DNA from 2 places in the Streptomyces purpurascens genome. Region 1 is predicted to be linked to the other one. Evidence: riboswitches for the same ligand, from Rfam matches in the RefSeq annotation. Region 1 holds a riboswitch; the other holds the start of a gene.
What was found. A riboswitch is a leader RNA that binds a small molecule or an ion and turns the genes downstream of it on or off. The one in region 1 is predicted to bind glycine.

Region 1 (9,620 bases):
TCGAAGGTGCGGTCGATCAGGTCCCGGCGGGCCGGGGTGAAGACGACGGGCGTGACGTCGTCCGGTACGGCGTCGCCGGTCGCCAGATGCCGTACGAAGTCGAAGTCGGCGCGGCTCGCGGACGGGTAGCCGACCTCGATCTCCTTGAAGCCCATGCCGGTCAGCAGATCGAAGAAGCGGCGCTTGCGGGGCGTGTCCATCGGCTCGGCGAGGGCCTGGTTGCCGTCGCGCAGGTCGACGGGGACCCAGAGGGGAGCGCGCTCGACACGGGCGGCGGGCCAGTCGCGGCCGGCGGCGGGGACGTGCACGCGGTCCTGGAAGGGGCGGTAGCGGTGGAAGGGCATGGGGCCCGGGCGCTGGGGGTTCCAGGCCGGGGCAGGGGTGGTGGTCATCGTCGGCTGTGGCCTTCGGCTCGGTCGGACGGTGACCGGCGGCACGGCGCCCCGCGGCGGGGTGCCGGTCGCGTCAGGCCCCGCCGCGGCAGCCGAGAAGAAGGAGACCGCGGAACGTCATGCGCCGTACGCTAGCCACTCCTCAGCTCCTCAGACAAGTGAAACCTCGATAGAATCCTTCCACTCCTCAGACAAGTTGGTGAAGCACATGCCGCTCGGCGCCGTCCGCCCCAGCCCCCTGGTCGAGCAGGCCGCCGCCCGGCTGCGCGAGCAGATCACCGGCGGCCACTGGCCGGTCGGCACCAAGCTGCCCGGCGAGACGACCCTGGCGAGGGAACTGGGCGTGGGCCGCTCGACCGTCCGCGAGGCGCTGCGCGCCCTGGCGGGTGCCGGGCTGGTGCAGCCCCGCCAGGGCGCCGGCGTCTTCGTCCTCGCGGCCGAGCCGGCCGAGGACTGGCCCACGCGGCTGCGCCGGGCCGCCGTGACCGACGTCTACGAGGTCCGTATGGCGGTGGAGGTCCAGGCGGCCCGGCTCGCCGCGCGCCGCCGCACACCGGAGGACGTCACGGCGCTGTGGGCCGCGCTGGAGGGCCGCCGCACCGCCTCCGCCGCCGACGACGCCGCCTTCGTCGACGCGGACATCGCCTTCCACGCCGCCGTGATCGCCGCCGCCCACAACCCGGTGCTCGCCGACCTGTTCGCCGAGTTCACCCCGGTCCTGCGCGAAGGCCTGATCGAACTCCTGACCCTGACCGGCCTGCGCACCCACGACCCGAACACCAGCGACGACGCCCACGAGGCGCTCGTCCGGGCGGTGGCGGACGGGGACGCGGAGGGGGCGGCCGAGGTGGTGCGCGGGGAACTGGAGGACCCGTTCGCACCTACCGGAAAGCCGGAATAGCCCCTCCGCCCCGGAGGTTGACCCTGGTCACGAAGGCTCCGCGAGGAGGCCGGGCGGTACCGATCCCCGGAAGGGCGAGGCGACGACATGAAGATCGGCATCATCGGAGCGGGCAACATCGGAGGCAATCTGACCCGGCGGCTCACTGCCCTCGGCCATGACGTGTCCGTCGCCAACTCCCGGGGCCCGCACACCCTCACGGCCCTCGTGGAGGAGACCGGCGCGACGCCCGTGACGGTCGCGGAGGCGCCGCGGGGCGCCGAGATCGTCGTGATCACGATTCCGCTGAAGGCGGTCCCGGACCTGCCGTCCGGTCTTCTCGACGAGGCGGCGGACGGCGTCGCGGTCATCGACACCGGCAACTACTACCCCCGGGAGCGGGACGGCAGGATCGCCGCCATCGAGGACGACGGCCTCACCGAGAGCCGCTGGACGGAACGCCAGATCGGCCACCCGGTCGTCAAGGCCTTCAACGGCACCTACGCCCAGGACATCCTGGATCGCCCGCTCCCGGCCGGCGACCCGGACCGCATGGCCCTCCCGGTGGCCGGCGACGACGAGCCGGCCAAGCGCAAGGTACGGGACCTCATCGACGCCCTCGGCTTCGACACGGTGGACGCGGGCGGCATCGACGACTCCTGGCGCCAGCAGCCCGACACCCCGGTCTACGGCCTGCGCGACGGCGCGGCCGCGGTGACCAAGGCCCTGTCGGAGGCCTCCCCGGAACGCACACCGGGGTTCAGCGGCTAGGCCGTGTCCGAGCCGTGTCCGACCTGGGCCACCCGGCCGGTCAGGCGTCCTCGGCCCATCTGCGCAGCGCGGCCTTGCTCTCGAAGTCGGCCACGTTCTTGTCCAGCGGGTCGTCGGTGTACTGGTGGAAGCGCCACTTCGCCTTGATGCGGGGCTTGCCCGCGGAGACGTAGTCGGCGATCCACAGGGCGTCGCCCGAGTAGGACGTCGTATCGATGTTCAGCCAGAAGTGCCGGTTGCAGTAGAGCACCACCTGGTTGTTCGGCCGAAGGTCCTTCAGCTTGCGGATGAACAGGTCCTTCTCCGCGTTGCTCGCGTGCGTTCCGTTGCTGGTCGTCTCCCAGTCGACGGCGAGGATGTCGCCCGCCCGGTCCGGGGCCCTGCCGACGAAGTACTCGGCCTGGGCGGTGAGGTTGCCGGGCCACAGGAAGTGGTAGAAGCCGACGACCAGTCCGGCGTCACGCGCCCGCTTCGTCTGGGCGGCGAGCTTGGGGTTGACGTAGGAACGCCCCTCGGTCGCCTTGACGAAGACGAAGGAGAGGCCGTCGGTGCCGTAGGAGGAGGACTGGTAGGCGCTCACGTCGATGCCGCGCAGCATGGGGGCTCCCTCTGGTGCGGGTGGGGCGGAAGTTCCCTTGGTTCGGGGGTTGTTGTTATGCCCCGCGACGGCGGCCGTACGCCGGGCGCGAGGAGGCTCGCGGCCCGGCGGTGGTGAACGCCGGTCGGTTTCAGGAGGTGGGGGAGGCGGCCGGGGCGTGGGTCGCGTCGTCGGCGGAGGCGGCCTCGCGGTCGTCCAGGGAGACGTGCTTGGTCTCCTTGCCGAGCAGGAGCGCGATCAGCGTCAGCACCGCCATCGCCGAGAGGTAGACGCCGACCAGCCACGGCGAGCCGTCCCCGGCCTCCCACAGCGCCACGGCGATGAACGGGGCGACCGCCGCCCCGAGGATCGAGCTGACGTTGTACGAGATGCCGGAGCCGGTGTAGCGGACGCTGGTCGGGAAGAGCTCGGGCAGGAGCGCGCCCATCGGGCCGAACGTCATGCCCATCAGGGTGAAGCCGAGGACGAGCCACAGCACCACGCCGAGGGTGCCCAGATCGATCAGCGGCACCCAGACCAGTCCGAAGACGATGATCGCGGCGGTGATCCAGATCAGGGTGGCGCGCCGCCCGTACCGGTCCGCGAGCGGACCGGAGATCAGGGTGAACGCGGCGAAGAACAGCACACCGAAGATCATCATGAGCACGAACGTGGTGTAGTCGTACCCCAGTCCGGGCACGGCGGCATTCTTCGCCGCGCGTCCGTAGCTGAGCGAGAAGGTGGTCATCAGGTAGAAGAGCACGTAGGTCGCCAGCATGATGAAGGTGCCCAGGACCAACTGCTTCCCGTGGCTGCGCACCACGGTGACGAGCGGCAGCCGCCGCACCTCGCCGGACTCCCGGGTCCTGGCGAAGACCGCCGACTCGACGAGCCGGGAGCGCACCCACAGGCCGATCGCGACCATTACGGCGGAGAACAGGAACGGGATGCGCCAGCCCCAGCTGACGAAGGCGTCCGAGGGCTGCGAGGGGTCGGCGCCGGCCGCGGACGGCAGCAGCGCGCCGATGACCAGGAACAGGCCGTTGCCGATGATGAAGCCGAGCGGGGCGCCCAGTTGCGGGAAGGTGCCGTACAGGGCGCGCTTGCCGCTGGGGGCGTTCTCGGTCGCGACCAGGGCGGCGCCGCTCCACTCGCCGCCGAGCGCGAAGCCCTGCGCGAGCCGCATCAGCACGAGCAGCGCGGTGGCCACCCAGCCGGCCTGGGCGTAGGTGGGCAGAACGCCGATGAGGAACGTGGCGATGCCCATGGTCAGGAGCGAGACGACGAGTGTCCTCTTGCGGCCGAGCCGGTCACCGAGGTGCCCGAAGACGACGGCGCCGATCGGACGGGCGACCATCGCGGCGCCGAAGACCGCGAAGGACGACAGCAGCGCGGTGGTCGGGTCGCTGCTCGGGAAGAAGAGCTGGGGGAAGACGAGCACCGCGGCGGTCGCGTAGATGTAGAAGTCATAGAACTCGATCGTCGTGCCCATGAGGCTGGCGACGAGGACGCGGGACCGCGGGTTGACGGGCGGAGGGGCTGAACCGGTTGCTGGTGCGGACATCGCTCGGTCTTTCACGCTGAAACATGGGTACTGCAACGATGTCAGCCATCTTGTTTTTCGGTATCAACTTCTCGCATCGTGAGACAGTCCACCGGGCGCGACCTAGCACTCGATGATGTTCACCGCCAGCCCGCCCCGGGCCGTCTCCTTGTACTTCACCGACATGTCCGCACCGGTGTCCTTCATCGTCTTGATGACCTTGTCGAGGGACACCTTGTGGGAGCCGTCGCCGCGCATGGCCATGCGGGCGGCGGTGACGGCCTTGACCGCGGCCATGCCGTTGCGTTCGATGCACGGGATCTGGACCAGCCCGCCGACCGGGTCGCAGGTGAGGCCGAGGTTGTGTTCCATGCCGATCTCGGCGGCGTTCTCGACCTGCTCAGGGGAGCCGCCGAGGACCTCGGCCAGGGCGCCCGCGGCCATCGAGCAGGCGGAGCCGACCTCGCCCTGGCAGCCGACCTCGGCGCCGGAGATGGAGGCGTTCTCCTTGAACAGCATGCCGATCGCGCCCGCGGCGAGCAGGAAGCGGACCACGCCCTCCTCGTCGGCGCCGGGCACGAAGTTGACGTAGTAGTGCAGGACCGCGGGGATGATGCCGGCCGCGCCGTTGGTGGGGGCGGTGACGACCCGGCCGCCTGCCGCGTTCTCCTCGTTGACCGCCATCGCGTAGAGGGTGATCCACTCCATGGCGAGGGCCTTCGGGTCGCCCTCCGAGCGCAGCTTGCGCGCGGTGTTCGCGGCGCGCCGGCGGACCTTGAGGCCGCCGGGCAGGATGCCCTCCTGGGACAGGCCGCGTGCCACGCAGTCCCGCATCACCTGCCAGATCTCCAGCAGGCCCTCGCGGATCTCCTCCTCGGTGCGCCAGGCGCGCTCGTTCTCCAGCATCAGCGCCGAGATGGACAGGCCCGTCTCCTCGGCCATGCGCAGCAGCTCGTCGCCCGTGCGGAAGGGGTACTTCAGCGCGGTGTCGTCGAGTTTGATGCGGTCCGCGCCGACCGCGTCCTCGTCGACGACGAACCCGCCGCCGACCGAGTAGTACGTCTTCGTCAGCAGCTCCGCGCCCGAGGCGTCGTACGCCCACAGGGTCATGCCGTTCGCGTGGTACGGCAGGGCCTTGCGGCGGTGCAGGACCATGTCGTCGTCGAAGGAGAACGCGATCTCGTGCTCGCCCAGCAGATTCAGCCGGCCGTCGGTCTTGATCGCGTCCACCCGGTCGTCGGCCTTCTCCACGTCGACCGTGCGCGGCGACTCGCCCTCCAGTCCGAGCAGGACCGCCTTGGGCGTGCCGTGGCCGTGGCCGGTGGCGCCGAGCGAGCCGTACAGCTCGGCACGGACCGATCCGACCGACTCCAGCAGCTCCTCGTTGCGCAGCCGCCGGGCGAACAGGCCGGCCGCGCGCATCGGGCCGACCGTGTGGGAGCTGGACGGGCCGATGCCGATCGAAAACAGGTCGAAGACCGAGATGGCCACGGGAACTCCTGACTACGGGGTGGTGCGTAAGCGGGCGGGCGCCGTGCTCGCTGGTGCCGTCACCGGCGGGCACGGCGCCCTGAAAGGTTTCTTCGTTACTTGTTCAGGCCCGCGTACAGCGGGTGCCTGTCGGCCAGGGCCTTCACCCGGGCCTTGAGCGCGTCCGCGTCGGCGGCCCCGAAGGGAGAGGGCGCCTTCAGCGTCTCGGCGATGACGTCCGCGACCTCCGCGAAGTCCTCGGCCTCGAAGCCCCGGGTCGCCAGGGCCGGCGTGCCGATCCGCAGACCGGACGTCACCATCGGCGGGCGCGGGTCGTTCGGGATGGCGTTGCGGTTGACCGTGATGCCCACCTCGTGGAGGCGGTCCTCGGCCTGCTGTCCGTCCAGCTCCGAGTGGCGCAGGTCGACCAGGACCAGATGCACGTCCGTGCCGCCGGACAGGACGTCCACGCCCACGGCCCGGACGTCGTCCTTCACCAGACGCTCGGCCAGGATGCGGGCACCCTCCAGCGTACGGCGCTGGCGCTCCTTGAAGTCCTCGGAGGCCGCGACCTTGAACGAGACCGCCTTGGCCGCGATCACATGCTCCAGCGGGCCGCCCTGCTGACCGGGGAAGACAGCGGAGTTGATCTTCTTGGCGAGCTCGGCCGTGGAGAGGATCACACCGCCGCGCGGGCCGCCCAGCGTCTTGTGGGTGGTCGTGGTCACCACGTGCGCGTGCGGAACGGGGTTCGGGTGCAGCCCCGCCGCCACCAGCCCCGCGAAGTGCGCCATGTCGACCATCAGGTACGCGCCGACCTCGTCCGCGATCCGGCGGAACTCGGCGAAGTCCAGCTGCCTCGGGTAGGCCGACCAGCCCGCGACGATCAGCTTCGGCCGGGACTCCTTCGCCAGCCGCTCCACCTCGGCCATGTCGACCCGGCCGTCGTCGCCGACGTGGTACGCGACGACGTCGTAGAGCTTGCCGGAGAAGTTGATCTTCATGCCGTGGGTCAGGTGCCCGCCGTGCGCGAGGTTCAGACCCATGATGGTGTCGCCCGGCTTGAGCAGCGCGAACATCGCGGCGGCGTTGGCCTGGGCGCCCGAGTGCGGCTGGACGTTGGCGTGCTCGGCGCCGAACAGCTCCTTGACGCGGTCGATCGCGATCTGCTCGACCACGTCGACGTGCTCGCAGCCGCCGTAGTAGCGGCGGCCCGGGTAGCCCTCGGCGTACTTGTTGGTGAGGACCGAGCCCTGCGCCTCCATGACCGCGACCGGGGCGAAGTTCTCCGAGGCGATCATCTCGAGGGTGGACTGCTGCCGGTGCAGCTCGGCGTCGACCGCGGCGGCGACGGCCGGGTCGAACTCGTGCAGGGATGTGTTCAGGACGGACATACGGCTATGACTCCTCAGCCGGCGGAGAACGCGGTGTACTCGTCGGCGGAGAGCAGGTCGCCCGGCTCGTCCGTGACGCGCACCTTGAACAGCCAGCCGCCCTCGAAGGGGGCCGAGTTCACCAGGGACGGGTCGTTCACGACGTCCTCGTTGACCTCGGTGACCTCACCGGAGACCGGGGAGTAGAGGTCGGACACGGACTTGGTCGACTCCAGCTCGCCGCAGGTCTCGCCCGCGGACACGGCGTCACCGACCGCCGGGAGCTGGACGAAGACGACGTCGCCGAGCGCGTTCGCCGCGTGCTCCGTGATGCCGATCGTCGAGACGCCGTCCTCGGCGCCCGACAGCCACTCGTGCTCCTTGCTGTACCGCAGCTCTTTGGGGTTGCTCATGGCCTGGATTCTCCTGTACGCGCGGGAGTGCTGATGAAGGGGACCGCTGGTGAGCGGGGGTGAGATGCCCGGGACCGCTGTGGCGGCCCGTGGCCAGTGTCTACTTCTGGCGCTTGTAGAACGGCAGCGCCACGACCTCGTACGGCTCGTGACTGCCCCGGATGTCCACGGCCACACCGGGTGTGCCGGGAGCCGCGTGCGCGGGGTCGACGTACGCCATCGCGATCGGCTTGCCGAGCGTGGGGGAGGGGGCGCCGGAGGTGACCTCGCCGATCACCTCGCCGCCGGTGACGACCGGGTACCCGGCGCGCGGGACCCTACGGCCCTCGGCGACGAGGCCGACCAGGACGCGGGGCGGGTTCTGCTCGGCGCGCGCGGCGGCCTCCGCCAGGGCCTCGCGGCCCACGAAGTCGCCCTCCTTCTCGAACTTCACCACCCGGCCGAGCCCGGCGTCGAAGGGCGTCAGGGAGGTGCTCAGCTCGTGCCCGTACAGCGGCATGCCCGCCTCCAGGCGCAGCGTGTCGCGGCAGGACAGCCCGCACGGGACCAGGCCGGCGCCCTCGCCCGCCTTGGTCAGGGCCTGCCACAGCTCGACGGCGTGCTCCGGCTTCACGAACAGCTCGAAGCCGTCCTCGCCGGTGTACCCGGTGCGGGCGATGAGGGCCGGGACACCCGCGACCGTGCCGGGCAGACCGGCGTAGTACTTCAGGCCGTCGAGGTCGGCGTCGGTGAGGGACTTCAGGATCCCCGGGGACTCCGGGCCCTGTACGGCGAGCAGCGCGTAGGCGTCCCGGTCGTCGCGCACCTCGGCGTCGAAGCCGGCGGAACGTTCCACCAGCGCGTCCAGGACCACCTGGGCGTTGGAGGCGTTGGCGACGACCATGTACTCCTGCTCGGCCAGCCGGTAGACGATCAGGTCGTCGAGGATGCCGCCGTCGGCCTGGCAGATCATGGTGTAGCGGGCGCGGCCGGGCTTGACCCCGCCGATGTTGCCGACCAGCGCGTGGTCGAGGAGGGCGGCGGCCCCCGGCCCCGTGACGGTGATCTCCCCCATGTGGGAGAGGTCGAACAGCCCGGCCTTCGTGCGCACCGCGTTGTGCTCGTCGCGCTCGGAGCCGTAGCGCAGGGGCATGTCCCAGCCGGCGAAGTCGGTCATCGTCGCGCCGAGCGAACGATGCAGGGCATCGAGCGCGGTGTGGCGGAGTTCTCCTGTACTGCTCATCGGTCGGTCGTCTCCCAGGGGCATGACGGGCGAGGTCGTTCCTCCCCATCTGTCATCGGAACCTGAGAGGTTCGCCATGACCACACGGGACACGGCTTGCACCTTGGGTGGGGCCACGCCGCCTCCCCGGACTCCGGAGAAGGGTGCGGCCCGCTTTTCAGATGTGCCTCGCCCGCGCGGTAACGGGGCCTGAGAGATTCAAGGGAGGGACTTGCTCCTTCGGCGCCCCAGCGTCGGACGGTGCTGGGGACTCTCCCGCGCGGATTCAAACGGCCGGTATGCAGTTGGCGGGCACATCATTGCACGCATTGTCGCGGGGTGGCAGGGGGACCACCCTGTAGCAGGCCTGTTGCAGGAAGAGGACTAAAACCAGAGACATCGGGCATTACCTTCTCTTTACACTCGGCGGGCATGGGACTCCGTACCTGGCCCCAGGGGAGGACGATCACGGTGAACAGGACCACCGCGTACGCCACGACGTCGGGCATCGCGCTGCCCGAGCAGTCGACCGCTCCGGCGCATGCGGCCTGCGGCCCGCAGCCGGTGCCGGTCGTCCGCGATCTGCGCGAGCGCGCCGGCCGCGGCCCGCACGCGCTGCTGTTCGGCCCCCGCGACATCGTCGTGGTCACGGGACTGCCCGGCAGCGGCAAGTCCACGTTGATGCGGCGCACCGTGCCGGGCCGGCGCATCGACTCCCAGGACACCCGCGACCACTGGGACCGCCGCATGCCGCGCGCCCTGCCGTACGGGGTCTACCGCCCGCTCGTCCGCCTCGCCCACTACACCGGGCTGCGCCGCGCCCTGCGCGGCGGCGAGGCCGTCGTCGTGCACGACTGCGGCACCCAGGCCTGGGTCCGCCGCTGGCTGGCCCGCGAGGCCCGCCGCCGGGGCGGCACGCTCCACCTGCTCATGCTCGACGTCACCCCCGAGCAGGCCCTGGCCGGCCAGCGCGACCGCGGCCGCGGCGTCTCGCGGTACG
Region 2 (9,620 bases), 4.9 Mb from region 1:
GGCGAGGTCACCGTCTTCGCCGCCGCTTCCCTCAAGGAGAGCTTCACGACGCTGGGCAAGGAGTTCGAGAAGGACCACCCGGGCACCGAGGTCACCTTCAACTTCGGCGGCAGCGACACTCTCGCCGCGAGCATCACCAGCGGCGCCCCGGCCGACGTCTTCGCCGCCGCCAGCCCCAAGACCATGGCGATCGTGACGGACAAGAAGGACGCGGCGGGCACGCCGGCCACCTTCGTCCGCAACCAGCTGGAGATCGCCACTCTGCCGGGCAACCCCGACCGGATCTCCTCCCTGAAGGACCTCACCAGGTCGGGCCTGAAGGTCGTCCTGTGCGACAAGGCGGTCCCGTGCGGTGCCGCCGCCCAGAAGGCGCTGGACGCCGGCGGCCTGAAGCTCACCCCCGTCTCGTACGAACAGGACGTCAAGAGCGCCCTGACCAAGGTCGAGCTGAAGGAGGCCGACGCCGCCGTCGTCTACAAGACCGACGTGCGCGCGGCGGGTGACAAGGTGGAGGGCGTGGAGTTCCCCGAGTCGGCCAAGGCCGTCAACGACTATCCGATCTCCCTGCTCAAGAACGCCCCCAACCCCGACACGGCGAAGGCCTTCATCGCGCTGGTGCGGTCCGCCGAGGGCCAGAAGGTGCTGTCCGGGGCCGGGTTCCTCAAGCCGTGACGAGCACCGACACCGTGGAGAGCCGGCCCCGCCGCGACCGCCCCGGCCGGCGGGGCCGCACGGTGCCGGTGCCCCTGCTGGTGCCGGCCCTGGCCGGCCTGGCCTTCCTGCTGCTGCCCCTGATCGCCCTGCTCGTCCGGGCGCCCTGGCGCAGCCTGCCCGAGCAGCTGACCAGCGCCGAGGTGTGGGAGGCGCTCCGGCTCTCCCTCGTCTGCGCGACGGCGGCGACGGGCCTGAGCCTGGTGGTCGGGGTACCCCTGGCCTGGCTGCTGGCCCGCACGCGGTTCCCCGGGCGCGGTTTCGTGCGAGCCCTGGTGACGCTGCCGCTGGTGCTGCCGCCGGTCGTGGGCGGTGTGGCCCTGCTGCTGGCCTTCGGGCGCAACGGTGTGATCGGGCAGTGGCTCGACTCCTGGTTCGGGATCACCCTGCCGTTCACCACGACGGGTGTGGTCCTCGCCGAGACCTTCGTGGCGATGCCGTTCCTCGTGATCAGCGTGGAGGGCACCCTGCGGGCCGCCGACCCGCGCTACGAGGAGGCGGCCACCACCCTGGGCGCCTCCCGCTTCACCGCGTTCCGCCGGGTCACCCTGCCGCTGATCGCGCCGGGCATCGCGGCCGGTGCCGTGCTGGCCTGGGCCCGGGCGCTCGGCGAGTTCGGCGCGACGATCACCTTCGCGGGCAACTTCCCGGGTCGCACCCAGACCATGCCGCTCGCGGTCTACCTCGCCCTTCAGAACGACCCGGCCGCCGCGATCGCCCTCAGCCTGGTGCTGCTCGCCGTGTCCATCGCGGTCCTCGCGGCCCTGCGCGACCGTTGGATGACGGCCTCCTGACACCCTGGACGTACACCTCATGACCCAGACGACCGACCGCGACGACACGGCACCCGGCCTCCTGACCGAAGGCCTCGACGCCCACCTCGTCGTGGACCGCGGCGCGTTCCGCCTCGACGTCACGCTCACCGCCGCTTCCGGTGACGTCGTCGCGCTGCTCGGGCCCAACGGTGCGGGCAAGACCACCGCCCTGCGCGCCCTCGCGGGCCTCACGCCGCTCACCTCGGGCCATCTGGCACTGGACGGTACGCGGCTGGACCGTACGCCGCCCGAGTCCCGCCCGGTCGGCGTCGTCTTCCAGGACTATCTGCTCTTCCCGCATCTGACCGCCCTGGACAACGTCGCCTTCGGGCCGCGCTGCCGGGGGGCCGGCAAGGCCGAGGCCCGTGCCCAGGCCGCCGAGTGGCTGGACCGGATGGGCCTGGCCGACCACGCCGGCGCCAAGCCCCGCCGCCTCTCCGGCGGCCAGGCCCAGCGCGTGGCCCTGGCCCGGGCCCTGGCCACCCAACCCCGCCTGCTGCTCCTGGACGAGCCTCTCGCCGCCCTCGACGCCCGCACCCGCCTGGAGGTGCGTGCCCAACTCCGGCGCCACCTCGCCGAGTTCGAGGCGGTCGCCGTCCTCGTCACCCACGATCCGCTGGACGCCATGGTGCTGGCAGACCGCCTGGTCGTCGTCGAGCACGGCCACGTCGTCCAGGAGGGCACGCCCTCCGACATCGCCCGCCACCCCCGTACGGACTACATCGCCCGGCTCGTCGGCCTCAACCTGTACCGGGGACGGGCCGAGGGCCACATGGTCCGGCTCGACACGGGCCCGGCCATCACGACCACGGAGGAACTCTCCGGCCCGGCCTTCGTCGCGTTCCCGCCCAGCGCCGTGACGCTGTACCGGGACCGCCCCACCGGCTCCAGCGCCCGCAACCTGTGGCACTGCGAGGTCGCCGGCCTGGAGACGCACGCCGACCAGGTCCGCGCGGACCTCACCGGCGAACTCCCGCTGACGGCCGACCTCACCACGGTCGCCGCGGCCGAACTCGATCTGCACCCCGGCGCACCGGTCTGGGCGGCGGTCAAGGCGACGCAGACACACGCGTACCCGGCATAAGGCACTCATCGGGCTACCGTGCACCCATGAGCCTGAGCATCCGCAACCAGCTCCCCGGCACCGTCACCGCCGTCACGCCGGGCGAGGCCATGGCGACGGTCAGGGTTCGCCTCACCGGCGGCCAGGACCTCACCGCCGCGATCACCCGCGAGGCCGCCGACGACCTCGGTCTCACGCCGGGCACCGCCGTGCGCGCCCTGGTGAAGTCGACGGAGGTCGCGCTGGCCACCGCGCCCGTCGAGGGCCTGTCCATCCGCAACCGGCTCCCCGGTACGGTCACGGGCATCGCGGCCGGCGACGCGATGGCCTCCGTAAGGATCACCGTCGAAGGCGGCGAACTGACGGCGGCAATCACCAAGGACGCCGCGGACGATCTCCGCCTGTCGGCCGGAACCCCCGTCATCGCACTGATCAAGTCGACCGAGGTGTCACTCGCCGTCGCATGACGGAGAGCCCTTGCATGACGCAGAGCCCCTGCACGACGGAGGGGCCCCGCACGGCGGAGCCCCTCCCTCTGACCGGTCGGTCGGTCAGTCCTCGTACGCGTCCAGCGGCGGGCAGGAGCACACCAGGTTCCGGTCACCGAAGGCCTGGTCGATGCGGCGCACCGGCGGCCAGTACTTGTCGGAGGCGGTGACTCCGGCCGGGAAGACGGCCTCCTCACGGCTGTAGGCGTGCTCCCACTCACCGGCGAGCGCGCCGGCGGTGTGCGGGGCGCCCCGCAGCGGGTTGTCGTCCGCGGGCCACGCGCCGGAGCCGACCTTCTCGATCTCCGCCCGGATGGCGATCATCGCCTCGCAGAACCGGTCCAGTTCGGCCAGGTCCTCCGACTCGGTCGGCTCGATCATCAGCGTCCCGGCCACCGGGAACGACATCGTCGGCGCGTGGAAGCCGTAGTCGATGAGCCGCTTGGCGACGTCGTCGACGCTCACGCCGGTCGTCTTGGTCAGCGGCCGCAGGTCGATGATGCACTCGTGCGCGACGAGCCCGCCGGGGCCGGTGTAGAGCACCGGGTAGTGCGGCTCCAGCCGCTTGGCGATGTAGTTGGCGCTGAGCACGGCCACCTGCGTGGCCCGCTTCAGCCCCTCGCCGCCCATCAGCCGAACGTACGCCCACGAGATCGGCAGGATTCCGGCCGAGCCCCACGGCGCCGCGGAGATGGGGCCGACCCCGGTCTCCGGGCCCGCCTCGGGCTGCAGCGGATGGTTCGGCAGATACGGCGCGAGGTGCTCACGCACCGCCACCGGACCGACGCCGGGCCCGCCGCCGCCGTGCGGGATGCAGAAGGTCTTGTGCAGGTTCAGGTGCGAGACGTCCCCGCCGAAGTGCCCCGGCTTGGCGAGCCCCACGAGCGCGTTGAGGTTGGCCCCGTCGACGTAGACCTGCCCGCCCGCCTCGTGCACCTGGGCGCAGATCTCGGAGACGTGCTCCTCGAACACACCGTGGGTGGACGGGTACGTGATCATCAGCACCGCCAGCTCGTCACGGTGCTGCTCGATCTTCGCCCGCAGGTCCTCGACGTCGATCTCGCCGTCCTCGGCGGTCCTGACGACGACGACCTTCATGCCCGCCATCACCGCGCTCGCGGCGTTGGTCCCGTGCGCGGACGAGGGGATCAGGCACACGGTGCGCTGCTCGTCCCCGTTGGCCCGGTGGTACCCGCGTACGGCGAGCAGACCGGCCAGCTCACCCTGCGACCCGGCGTTCGGCTGGAGGGACACCTTGTCGTACCCGGTGACCTCTGCGAGACGCTCCTCCAGCTCGTGGATGAGCGTGAGGTAGCCCTCGGCCTGGCCCGCGGGAGCGAAGGGGTGCAGCTGCCCGAACTCGGGCCAGGTGACCGGCTCCATCTCCGTGGTCGCGTTGAGCTTCATGGTGCAGGAGCCCAGCGGGATCATGCCGCGGTCGAGCGCGTAGTCGCGGTCGGCCAGCCGGCGCAGATAGCGCAGCATGGCGGTCTCGGAGCGGTACTGGTGGAAGACGGGGTGGGTCATGTACTCGTCGGACCGCAGCAGGGCACCGGGAAGGCCGTCCTCCGTGGCGGCGTCCAGCGCCTCGACGACACCCTCGACCCCGAACGCGGCCCATACGGCACGCAGCTGGGCCCGCGTCGTGGTCTCGTCGCACGAGATCGAGACGTGGTCGGCGTCGACGAGACGCAGGTTGACCCCGTTCCGCTCCGCTGCGGTGGCCACGATCTCGGCGGCCCGGCCCTCGACGCGCACGGTCAGGGTGTCGAAGTAGGCGCCGTGCACGACCTCGACACCGCCGTTCGCGAGCCCGGCGGCGAGGACCGTGGCGTACCGGTGGGTGCGCCGCGCGATGCTCCTCAGGCCCTCGGGCCCGTGGTAGACGGCGTACATGCCGGCCATGACGGCGAGCAGCACCTGCGCGGTGCAGATGTTGCTGGTGGCCTTCTCACGACGGATGTGCTGCTCACGCGTCTGCAGCGCCAGCCGGTAGGCCTTGTTCCCGTCGGCGTCCACGGACACGCCCACGAGCCGCCCGGGCAGGCTGCGCGCCATCTTCTCCCCGACGGCCATGTAACCGGCGTGCGGTCCGCCGAAGCCCATCGGCACGCCGAACCGCTGCGTCGTCCCGACCGCGATGTCCGCGCCGAGCTCACCGGGCGACTTCAGCAGGGTCAGCGCGAGCAGGTCGGCGGCGACGGTGACGAGCGCCCCGAGCGCGTGCGCCTGGTCGATGACCGGCTTGACGTCCCGTACGGCTCCGGAGGCGCCCGGGTACTGGATCAGCACGCCGTTGATCTCACGCTCGGCGATCTCGGCGGGGATGCCGTCACTGAGATCGGCGACGACGACCTCGACACCGGTCGGCTCGGCCCGGGTCTCGATCACGGCGATGGTCTGCGGCAACGCGTCCGCGTCGACCAGGAACAGGCCCTTCTTGTTCTTGCCCAGACGCCGCGACAGCGCCATGGCCTCGGCCGCCGCGGTGCCCTCGTCGAGCAGGGAGGCGCCGGAGGTCGGCAGTCCGGTCAGGTCGGCGACCATGGTCTGGAAGTTGAGCAGCGCCTCGAGCCGGCCCTGCGAGATCTCCGGCTGGTATGGCGTGTAGGCCGTGTACCAGGACGGGTTCTCCATGACGTTGCGCATGACGACCGGCGGCGTGAACGTGCCGTAGTAGCCGAGCCCGATCATGGAGCCGAGGACCTGGTTGCGGTCGGCGAGGGAGCGCAGCTCGGCGATCACCTCGGCCTCGCTGCGGGCGCCCGGCAGGTCCAGTGCCTCGGCGCTCTTGATCACGGCCGGGACCGCGGCTGCCGTCAGCTCGTCCAGCGAGCCGTAGCCGACGTGCGCGAGCATCTTGGCGCACGCCTCGTGGTCGGGGCCGATGTGGCGCTGCTCGAAGGGAACTGCCTCTTCGAGTTCGGAGAGCGGAATGCGATGGGCGGTCATATGCGGAGGCCTCCTGGTCTGACACGACCTTCGAGGGGCACCACGGCACGGGTACCCGGACGGCCTCCCCCTCTGTCATGTCAACCTGAGAGCTTCACCGGATCGCCCGAAGGCCTCCGGCTTTCACCGTCGGTGAGAGCGGAAGCCGTGACATCCGCCCTGCTTTCCAGAGTGACCTCGTCCGTGCGGTACGTGGGCCTGAGAGATTCCGGGGAGGATTTGCTCCTTCGGCGCCTCCGATGGTGTCTGGAGGACTCTCCCGCACGGGGTCAGCAGCCGTTGTCAGCCTACCAGCGCGGTCAACGCACGAACCTTCGAGTGGCCGCCTCCTCGATTGTGCCGTTTTGTAGTGGTTACGGATGAGTTGCGACCATGTGGAGGGCCCGTGCGAACCGATATCGATCCGCGCAACCTGATCGGCCGCAAGGCGTTCGACCGCAACGGAACCAGGATCGGCACGATCGACGAGGTCTACCTCGACGACGCCACCGGCGTCCCGGAGTGGGCGGCCATACGGACCGGTCTGTTCAGCAGGGACGCCTTCGTCCCCCTCGAGCCCAGCGAACTGATCGACGGCGCCCTCCACGTGCCCTTCGACCGCGCCCTGATCAAGGACGCTCCCGACTTCGGCGTGGGCCGCCACCTCTCCCCGGAGCAGGAACTCCAGCTCTACCACCACTACGGTCTCGACGTCGCCGCCCCTCCCCCGCTCCAGGACCACCAGTTCGGCAAACTGGCGGGCACGGACGAGACGGCCTGAAGCCCCCGGCGAGCCGCCTAAGGGGCGGCGGACCGCAGCCCCACACCCCCGGAGTCACCATCCGGCGCATGGTCCCCCTCAGGCTCTCGTAACACCAGCGGCAACGGATCCGCCGGCTCCAGCTCCGGATCGTCGACCCGGAAGGTCCGCACCCGCCCAGGCTCCGAGCCGGGCGTCTCGAACCGTACGGTGACCCGCCCCAAGCCGCTGCCCTGCACCCATCCGTGCCCGAACCCGGCGTGCCGCACATCGTGCCCGGCGGGCCAGCGCCGCTCGGCCGGCGCGGGCCGTTCCTCGACCGGCGCCGCGGCGTGCTCCTCGACCGGGCCCTCCGCGACCGCCCGCTCCCCGGCCGCCTGCGCGAACAGGTCCTCCTGCGTGTAGTCGGCGAGCCCGCTGACTCCCACCCCGAGCAGCCGCACGCCGCCCGTCGTGTCGACCGAGTCCAGCAGTCTGGCCGCCGCTTCACGGATCACCCCGGGATCGTCCGTCGGCCCACGCAGCGTCTCGGACCGGGTGCGTGTCGAGAAGTCGTACCGCCGCACCTTCAGCACGATGGTCCGCCCGGACAGCCCGGCCCCGCGCAGCCGCTGTACGCAGCGGTCGGCTAGCCGCTGCACCTCCAGCCCGACCCGCAGCCGGTCGTGGATGTCCACGTCGTAGGTGTCCTCGACCGACACCGACTTCGCTTCCCGCTCCGCCACCACGGGCCGGTCGTCCCGCGCCAGGGCCATGGCGTAGAGGCCGTGTCCGTGCGCCTTCCCCAGCAGCCGGACCAGTTCGTCCTCACCCGCCTCGGCGATCTCCTCGACCGTGGTGATCCCGGCCCGCCGAAGGTGGTCGCCCGTCGCCGGCCCGACCCCCGGCAGGGTCCGCACCGACATCGGCCCCAGCATCGCCCGCTCCGTCCCCGGCTCGATCACCACCAGCCCGTCGGGCTTGGCCTGCTCCGAGGCGATCTTCGCGAGCATCTTGGACGCGGCCAGCCCCACCGACCCCGTGAGCCCCGTGACAGCCCGGATGTCCGCACGCAGCTTCACCCCGGCCAGCCGCGCCGACCGCTCGTCCCAGGCCGTGCCCCCGGCCTCCAGATCCACGAACGCCTCGTCCAGGCTCAGCGGCTCCACCAGCGGCGACAGCGCCCCCAGCAGCTCCATCACCCGCTCGCTGATCGCACGGTAGAACCCGAAGCGCGGCACGAGATACGCGGCGTTGGGCGCGAGCCGCCGGGCCTGTGCCATGGGCAACGCCGAGTGCACCCCGAAGACCCGGGCCTCGTACGACGCGGTCGCGACCACACCCCGCGGCCCGAGTCCGCCCACGACCACGGCCTTCCCGCGCAGACTCGGCTTGGACGCCTGCTCCACCGAGGCGAAGAAGGCATCCATGTCGAGATGCAGGATCGTGGGCGCGGTTCTCACAACTCCGATGCTGCCCTACGCCACTGACAACGCCGTGCCGAACCCTCCAGGCCGCCCCGGGAGATAGCGCTTACAGCCCGGTGCGGAAACGTCCCGCCTCCTGCGGCCGCACGCGCCCCGCACCGTCCAACGGGTCAGACGGCCCGATTCCGCCGCCGCGCCAGCTCGTCCGCCGGGTTGGACCCGACCAGGGTCTCGCCGGTGTCGATCCGCTCCCCGTGCAGCTGGGACAGCGCGCTCTCCACGTCCCGCCACACCACACCCACCGCGATCCCGAAGACGCCCTGCCCCCCTTGGAGCAGGGCGTGGACCTCGTCCGGCGAGGTGCACTCGTAGACCGTCGCACCGTCACTCATCAGCGTCATCCGCTCCAGGTCGCGGAAACCGCGTTCCCTGAGGTGCTGGACCGCCGTGCGGATGTTCTGCAGCGACACCCCGGTGTCGAGGAACCGCTTGACGATCTTCAGGACGACGACGTCCCGGAAGCTGTACAACCGCTGTGTCCCGGACCCATGCGCGGGGCGCACACTCGGCTCGACGAGACCGGTGCGGGCCCAGTAGTCCAGCTGCCGGTAGGTGATACCGGCGGCCGCGCAGGCCGTGGGGCCTCGATAGCCGATCTGCTCGGACGCCATGGACGTCGTCCCTCCGCTGCTCGGCACCGCCGACGGTCGCTGCGGAGCATGATCGGCCGCACCATCGGGCTGGGGATACCCCCCGCCCGAAAGGAGCCGAGAGGCGGGGGGAGCGTACGGACCGCTCGCCCTGAGACTGCGCTCGGGGCCGCCCCCAGCCGTACCGTCGCCGCTGCTTCTCACGCCGACCTCCGTCCTTGACCTGCCTTCTCGACGGTAGGCAGTCACCCGGGGTGCGTCAACGATCGCCACACTCGCCACGCCGAGTGATAATCACCCTAAGAGTGGTTTCCCGTGCCCCACCGCGGGGAAAGGCTAGCCGAATGCCTTCGGCACGGGCCGTGTGACGCTCTCACTCGCCACCGGCACATGCGGGCAATTCACCCGTCACACATACGGCGGCGGCCCTGCCGCGGACTCATCGTCCGCCGGGCCGCCCACGCGTCTCACGACCGCCGCCGCTCCCTGCTGGCACGAAGCTCACCGGCCTCCGGAGCTCACTGGCTGCTGCTGCCGAAGTCCTCCGGGGAGATCTGGTCGAGGAACTCGCGGAACTTCTCCACCTCGTCCTCCTGCTCGTCCGGGATCGCGATGCCGGCGTCGTCGAGGACCGTGTCACTCCCGTAGATCGGCGTCCCGGTGCGCAGGGCCAGCGCTATGGCGTCGGACGGGCGGGCGCTCACCTCGACGCCGCTGGCGAAGACCAGCTCCGCGTAGAAGACGCCCTCACGCAGGTCCGTGATACGCACTTCCGTGAGCTCCTGACCGACGGCTT

Region 2: another riboswitch for glycine. It lies ahead of gcvP (aminomethyl-transferring glycine dehydrogenase); the one in region 1 lies ahead of gcvT (glycine cleavage system aminomethyltransferase GcvT).

The regions. Positions count from the first base shown of each region.
Region 1 covers NZ_CP108341.1:6,485,311-6,494,930, forward strand. Annotated here, with positions in the region: gene OHU35_RS29735 (2-isopropylmalate synthase) at 1-392, opposite strand, end outside; gene OHU35_RS29740 (FadR/GntR family transcriptional regulator) at 601-1,293, shown strand; gene OHU35_RS29745 (NADPH-dependent F420 reductase) at 1,381-2,043, shown strand; gene OHU35_RS29750 (glycoside hydrolase family 25 protein) at 2,084-2,641, opposite strand; gene OHU35_RS29755 (MFS transporter) at 2,772-4,184, opposite strand; gene OHU35_RS29760 (L-serine ammonia-lyase) at 4,287-5,654, opposite strand; gene glyA (serine hydroxymethyltransferase) at 5,750-7,027, opposite strand; gene gcvH (glycine cleavage system protein GcvH) at 7,042-7,419, opposite strand; gene gcvT (glycine cleavage system aminomethyltransferase GcvT) at 7,520-8,641, opposite strand; glycine riboswitch at 8,681-8,807, opposite strand; glycine riboswitch at 8,809-8,909, opposite strand; gene OHU35_RS29780 (AAA family ATPase) at 9,092-9,620, shown strand, end outside.
Region 2 covers NZ_CP108341.1:1,546,122-1,555,741, forward strand. Annotated here, with positions in the region: gene modA (molybdate ABC transporter substrate-binding protein) at 1-672, shown strand, start outside; gene OHU35_RS07060 (ABC transporter permease) at 669-1,505, shown strand; gene OHU35_RS07065 (ABC transporter ATP-binding protein) at 1,525-2,610, shown strand; gene OHU35_RS07070 (TOBE domain-containing protein) at 2,637-3,056, shown strand; gene gcvP (aminomethyl-transferring glycine dehydrogenase) at 3,141-6,029, opposite strand; glycine riboswitch at 6,206-6,301, opposite strand; gene OHU35_RS07080 (PRC-barrel domain-containing protein) at 6,415-6,789, shown strand; gene OHU35_RS07085 (DNA polymerase IV) at 6,807-8,210, opposite strand; gene OHU35_RS07090 (MerR family transcriptional regulator) at 8,345-9,028, opposite strand; gene OHU35_RS07095 (bifunctional nuclease family protein) at 9,343-9,620, opposite strand, start outside.